One region of the Pelotomaculum schinkii genome, then DNA from elsewhere that is predicted to be linked to it. Evidence: a T-box and tRNA genes for the amino acid it is inferred to sense, from the RefSeq annotation. Region 1 holds a T-box; the other holds one or more tRNA genes.
What was found. A T-box is a leader RNA that pairs with one kind of tRNA and senses whether it is charged. The one in region 1 lies ahead of ileS (isoleucine--tRNA ligase), so its partner is inferred to be a tRNA-Ile.
Positions count from the first base shown of each region.

Region 2: it has a tRNA-Ile gene. The T-box ahead of ileS (isoleucine--tRNA ligase) is inferred to sense a tRNA for this amino acid. The anticodon was not compared.

Region 1 is NZ_QFGA01000002.1:626,091-629,505, forward strand. It holds gene ileS (isoleucine--tRNA ligase) at 1-2,163, opposite strand, end outside; T-box leader at 2,233-2,474, opposite strand; gene Psch_RS13970 (DUF167 domain-containing protein) at 2,847-3,131, opposite strand; gene Psch_RS13975 (DUF2889 domain-containing protein) at 3,133-3,415, opposite strand, start outside.
Region 2 is NZ_QFGA01000001.1:2,005,172-2,008,586, forward strand. It holds rRNA gene Psch_RS09345 (23S ribosomal RNA) at 1-1,147, opposite strand, end outside; tRNA gene Psch_RS09350 (tRNA-Ala) at 1,366-1,441, opposite strand; tRNA gene Psch_RS09355 (tRNA-Ile) at 1,556-1,632, opposite strand; rRNA gene Psch_RS09360 (16S ribosomal RNA) at 1,911-3,415, opposite strand, start outside.

The DNA of each region.
Region 1 (3,415 bases):
GCTCATGTCGATAGCACAGAAGGTGTGGACGGCGTGGTAAACGACGTGGTACTCAAAGTCCTGATAGCCCCCGGTAACCCTCTTCACCAGGTTCTGCAGCTTGGACAGCGCCCAACGGTCGATTTCGGGCAGTTGAGCATAGTCCACCTTGTGTACGGCCGGATCGAAATCATGGAGGTTGCCGAGCAGGAAGCGGCAGGTGTTTCTTATTTTGCGGTAGGCCTCGGTCATTTGCTTCATAATGCTGGGGGAAGCCGCCAGATCCCCCCGGTAATCCGCTGAACTGACCCACAGGCGCAGGATATCGGCGCCCAGTTGTTTAATAACCTTGGCCGGATCAACCACGTTGCCCAGTGATTTGGACATCTTGCGGCCCTTCTCATCTACAACAAACCCGTGTGTCAGGACCGCCCGGTAGGGAGCCTGCCCGGTGACGGCCACCGAGGTGGAAAGGGAAGAATTAAACCAACCCCGGTGCTGGTCGCTGCCCTCAAGGTAAAGGTCTGCCGGGCGCTGCAGGTCGGGCCACACCTGCGGTTCATCCAGCACACCGAAGTGACTGGTGCCGGAGTCAAACCAGACATCCATGATGTCGGTTTCCTTGGTAAAGCCGTCACAGCCGCAATGAGCGCATTTCATCCCCGGCGGCAGCAATTCTGAAGCTTCCCGGGCAAACCAGACGTCGGAACCATGTTCCCGGAAAAGTCCCTGCAGGTGGCTGATCGTCTGGTCGTTGATCAATTCCTTGCCGCAGTCCCGGCAGTAAAAGATCGGAATTGGCACACCCCAGCTGCGCTGGCGTGAAATGCACCAGTCGCCCCGGTTGGCCACCATGTTATAAATCCGCTCCTCCCCCCAGCCCGGGATCCAGCGCACCGTCCGGATGGCGTCCAGAGTGGCCTGACGAAACCCGTCAATGGAGGCGAACCACTGTTCCGTGGCCCTGAAGAAAACAGGCTTCTTGCAGCGCCAGCAGTGAGGATACTGGTGCTGGATGGTAGAATGCTCCATAAGATGGCCGCGGTTTTCCAGTTCCTCAATGACGGACTTATTGGCGTCCAGATAAAATTCTCCGGCAAAGATGCCGCCTTCCTCCGTAAAGCGTCCTTTGGCGTCAACCGGTGAGAGGACGGGCAGACCGTACTTCTTGCCCACTATAAAGTCTTCCATGCCGTGGCCAGGGGCGGTATGCACACAACCGGTGCCCTGGTCGAGGGTTACATGGTCGCCCAGGATTACCAGGGAAGCCCGGTCGACAAACGGGTGTTTACACACTATTTGCTCCAGCTCCGTACCCCTGAATGTTTTTATGGTTTCAACGTCATCAAGGCCAACCGTCTTAACAAAACTCTCCATCAATTCGGAGGCAACCAGATATTTTTCACTGCCTGCCCTGAATAACACATATTCAAAATCAGGGTGGAGAGTGATAGCCAGGTTGGCCGGCAAGGTCCAGGGGGTGGTGGTCCAGATTACCACGAAGGTGCTGTCTTCAGGAAGTACCCCCTTGCCGTCCTGCACCGGGAACCTCACAAAAATCGAAGCAGACTGTTTGTCGGCATACTCCACTTCGGCTTCAGCCAGAGCGGTTTCGCAAGAGGCGCACCAGTATACCGGTTTGAGTCCCTTGTAAATGTAACCTTTCTTGGCCATATCGCCAAAAACACCGATCTGGCGGGCCTCATAATGGGGCATCAAGGTCAGATAAGGATTGTCCCAATCCCCCCGTACCCCCAGCCGTTTGAATTCCTCTTTCTGAATATCGACATACTTCAGAGCGAACTCCTTGCACTTGCCGCGAAACTCTACCGGGTGGATATTATTGCGGTTAAGCCCAAAGGCCTTGATGGCCTGTTGTTCGATGGGGAGGCCGTGCGTATCCCATCCCGGCACATAGGGTGCGTTAAAGCCCGACATGGAATGGAACTTGACTATGATATCCTTCAATATTTTATTTAAAACATGACCAAGGTGAATGTGGCCATTCGCGTAGGGCGGCCCGTCGTGCAGGATGTACTTGGGACAATCACGTTGTTGTTCCTGTACCAGCCGGTAGATGTCAATATCTTCCCAGAATTTTAAGATCTCCGGTTCTCTTTCGGGCAGGTTGCCCCGCATCGGAAAATCTGTTTTAGGCAGGTTTAAAGTCTTACTGTAGTCCATCTTTTTAATACCCCTCCAAAATTTAAACATATATGAACTTGACTATTATGAACGAATAAATCCCGCCCCCAAAGGGACGGGATTATAACCCGTGGTACCACCCTAAATGCCGGCCCGCCAGTTATTAGCTGCTAAGGCCTGCCACTCCAGTCGCCCGGTAACGGTGGCGATCCGGCCTGGCTTAATCCCCCGCAGGGTTTCAGCCGGCGCCTCACGGGTGATTTTTAACGTTTATCCGTACCCGGTTCCCACCATACCCGGGTTCTCTTTACCGGAATTACACGCCTACTCGTCCCGCTCACAGGCAGCTATCGAGCCTTAACAGACAATATTATATAGAAAAGGCCCTGGTGCGTCAACTTGCCAAGTGAATTTCCCCAACCAACAGAAAATTAGTTGCCCAACCTTAGTAAAATATACTGCATTTTGTTTCACTTATCACAAAAATTGTTCTCGAAAAGGCTTGACTTGCGGGCTTGGGGTTTTCCGGAGCGAGCGGAGCACTTGGGTGCGTTCCGTAGCGCGTGCGTTGCTTGCAGTAAAGCTTAAATAGCGCGTAGCTGCCGGATGGCTGTCTGCAGATGCGGTAGATATGACGCTCTAGTTGCACAAATGTAGAATTGCGAAGCGAGCGGAGGATAACCCCAAGACCACTACCCCAAAGGCTTTTCGAGAACCAGTTTTCAAGGTAGGCGTTTTTGGACTTCTGACACACTGACTCCTTTAATCTTGACAACTTTATTGCGTCCGGTCAGACCGGACAGGATTTCTACCTGGCCGCGGCCGACCGACAGGAGGTCGGCCAGGAAGGCGCGGCACGCCTCATTAGCTTCCCCATCCACCGGAGGCGCCGTCAGCCGTACCCTGAGAGCGTCTTCGAAAATTCCCGCCACCTGGTTTTTGGATGCCCGAGGCTGGACCCTTACCTTGAAGGACACGCCGTCCTTTTCTTCTTTTAGCGGCAGCACCTTATACAACTCCTCCTTTACGGATATTTGCCAGCGTATAGGCGACTGCTTTACGCAGTTCCTCAGCCAGGTCCGCCAGGTGTTCACAACCCTGTGGCCCGCCGACTATTTCAGACAACTGTTTCTTGGCGCATTCTGTAAGGACCAGACCTTTCAATCTACCGGGGAGCAAAGCACACTCAAAACACACCTGATCCGGCGCCCTGAGAAAGCTGCCGGAGCATTCTTCAACCCGGCCGGCAAGGTCCAGGCGGCTCAACAGGCCCAGCTCGTGGTAGGAGTCG
Region 2 (3,415 bases), on a different contig from region 1:
TAGCCGGCGGTCTGGGCTGTTTCCCTCTTGACTACGAACCTTAGCACCCGCAGTCTGACTCCTAGGGTCAAAATATCCGGCATTCGGAGTTTGATTGGGTTCGGTAATCGGTGAAGACCCCTAGCCCAGTCAGTGCTCTACCTCCGGTATTCATCCCTAAGGCTAGCCCTAAAGCTATTTCGGGGAGAACCAGCTATTTCCGGGTTCGATTGGCATTTCACCCCTACCCACACCTCATCCGCCGCCTTTTCAACGACGGTCGGTTCGAGCCTCCACTTTATTTTACTAAAGCTTCACTCTGGACATGGGTAGATCACCCGGTTTCGGGTCTACTCCAACGGACTTCCTTCGCCCTATTAAGACTTGCTTTCGCTGCGGCTCCGCGTCTCTTTCGCTTAACCTTGCCCGCTGGACGTAACTCGCCGGTCCGTTCTACAAAAAGTACGCCATCACACTTCGGTAGTCAGTAGTCGGTAGTCTGTTGTCGGATTGCTTGTTGGAATTCGCCTTTAGGCGAATTCCTTCCTAATCTGACTACTGACTACTCACTACCGACTACCGAATAGTGCTCTGACTGTTTGTAAGCATACGGTTTCAGGTGCTGTTTCACTCCCCTCCCGGGGTGCTTTTCACCTTTCCCTCACGGTACTTGTTCACTATCGGTCGCACCGGGTATTTAGCCTTGGGAGGTGGTCCTCCCGGATTCCCACAGGGTTCCCCGTGTCCCGTGGTACTTGGGATACTCTCGTAGTACCTCGACTTTTCGCCTACAGGGGTTTTACCTCCTATGCCGGGCCTTTCCAGGCCGCTTCGGCTAAATCTACTACACTATCTGATGAGAGTCCCGCAACCCCAGTCGTGCATGCACTACTGGTTTAGGCTCGCCCCGCTTCGCTCGCCGCTACTAGGGGGTTCGATCTTTCTTTCTTTTCCTCCGGCTACTAAGATGTTTCAGTTCGCCGGGTGCCCTCCGTTAACCTATGGATTCAGCTAACGGTGACGGGGGTTTGCCCCCGCCGGGTTGCCCCATTCGGATATCTACGGATCTATGCCTGTTTGCGGCTCCCCGTAGCTTTTCGCAGCTTGCCACGTCCTTCTTCGGCCCTGTGCGCCTAGGCATCCACCGTATGCCCTTTGCAGCTTGACCTAATTTCGCGCGCTACTTAGAACATCTTCTATGCTCTAGTTACTCTTGTTCTCCTATGCTGTGCAGTTTTCAAAGAACGATTGGGTGGTTGGTGGTTAGTGGTTTGTCGTTGGACTCCTTCTAACTACCTACCTTCCCTATTGAGAGAATTTAATATTAATGGCTTCGGCTTCGGTTGGCCTACCCAACCGCTAACCACCCGCCACTAACTACTAAATTGGTGGAGATGAGCGGATTCGAACCGCTGACCCCCTGCTTGCAAGGCAGGTGCTCTCCCAGCTGAGCTACACCCCCAATGTCGGTAGTCTGTTGTCTGTTGTCGGTAGTCGGTTTATTCGTTGGAATTTGCCGCAGGCAAATTCCTTCTTAAAATCTAACTACTGACTACCTACTACCCACTACTGAAATTGGTGGGACTAGGTGGACTCGAACCACCGACCTCACGCTTATCAGGCGTGCGCTCTAGCCGGCTGAGCTATAGTCCCACGGTCTCTCAAAACTAAACAGTGCATTCGGTAGTCTGTTGTCTGTTGTCGGTTGTCGGATTGTCCGTTGGAATTTGCCGCAGGCAAATTCCTTCTCATCTCCCACTACTGACTACTCACTACGAACTACTGAATTGATGGATGGTCGACCTGGAGTATTATTCAGTTGTAGGTTGTCTGTTATCAGTTGTCGGATTATTCGTCGGAATTTGCTTTCGCAAATTCTTAAAATCTAACTACTGACTACTCACTACCCGCTACTGATATCTTCTCCTTAGAAAGGAGGTGATCCAGCCGCACCTTCCGATACGGCTACCTTGTTACGACTTCACCCCAATCACCAACCCCACCTTCGACGGCTGCCTCCTGTTAAGGTTAGCTCACCGGCTTCGGGTGTTGTCAGCTTTCGTGGTGTGACGGGCGGTGTGTACAAGGCCCGGGAACGTATTCACCGCAGTATGCTGACCTGCGATTACTAGCGATTCCGACTTCATGCAGGCGAATTGCAGCCTGCAATCCGAACTGAGACCGGCTTTTTGGGATTTGCTCCGCCTCGCGGCTTCGCTTCCCTTTGTACCGGCCATTGTAGCACGTGTGTAGCCCAGGACATAAGGGGCATGATGATTTGACGTCATCCCCACCTTCCTCCGTTTTGTCAACGGCAGTTCCTCTAGAGTGCTCGCCTTCACGCGTTAGCAACTAAACGTAGGGGTTGCGCTCGTTGCGGGACTTAACCCAACATCTCACGACACGAGCTGACGACAACCATGCACCACCTGTCTCCCTGTTTACCCGAAGGCAAAACTCTGTGTTTCCACAGTCATCAGGGGATGTCAAACCCTGGTAAGGTTCTTCGCGTTGCGTCGAATTAAACCACATGCTCCACCGCTTGTGCGGGCCCCCGTCAATTCCTTTGAGTTTCAACCTTGCGGCCGTACTCCCCAGGCGGGGTGCTTATTGTGTTAACTACGGCACAGAAGGGGTCGATACCTCCTACACCTAGCACCCATCGTTTACGGCGTGGACTACCGGGGTATCTAATCCCGTTCGCTCCCCACGCTTTCGCGCCTCAGCGTCAGTAACAGGCCAGAGAGCCGCCTTCGCCACTGGTGTTCCTCCCAATATCTACGCATTTCACCGCTACACTGGGAATTCCACTCCCCTCTCCTGCCCTCAAGTCTACCAGTTTCTCAGGCACGCTACCGGTTGAGCCGATAGTTTTCACCATAAGACTTAGTAAACCGCCTACGCGCCCTTTACGCCCAGTAATTCCGGACAACGCTCGCCCCCTACGTTTTACCGCGGCTGCTGGCACGTAGTTAGCCGGGGCTTCCTCCTCAGGTACCGTCATTTTTTTCTTCCCTGAAGACAGAATTTTACAACCCGAAGGCCTTCTTCATCCACGCGGCGTTGCTCCGTCAGGCTTTCGCCCATTGCGGAAGATTCCCCACTGCTGCCTCCCGTAGGAGTCTGGACCGTGTCTCAGTTCCAGTGTGGCCGTCCACCCTCTCAGGCCGGCTACCCATCGTCGCCTTGGGGGTCTCTTACACCTCCAACCAGCTAATGGGACGCGGACCCATCTTAATGCGGATTGCTCCTTTCCTCAAAAAAACATGTGTTCCCTTGAGCGTATCCGGTATTAGCGCCAGTTTCCCGGCGTTATCCCGGTCGTTAAGGCAGGTTATCCACGCGTTACTCACCCGTCCGCCACTAAAGTTTGAGATTCGCAAGCTTCCTCTCAAACCTCCGTTCGACTTGCATGTGTTAAGCACGCCGCCAGCGT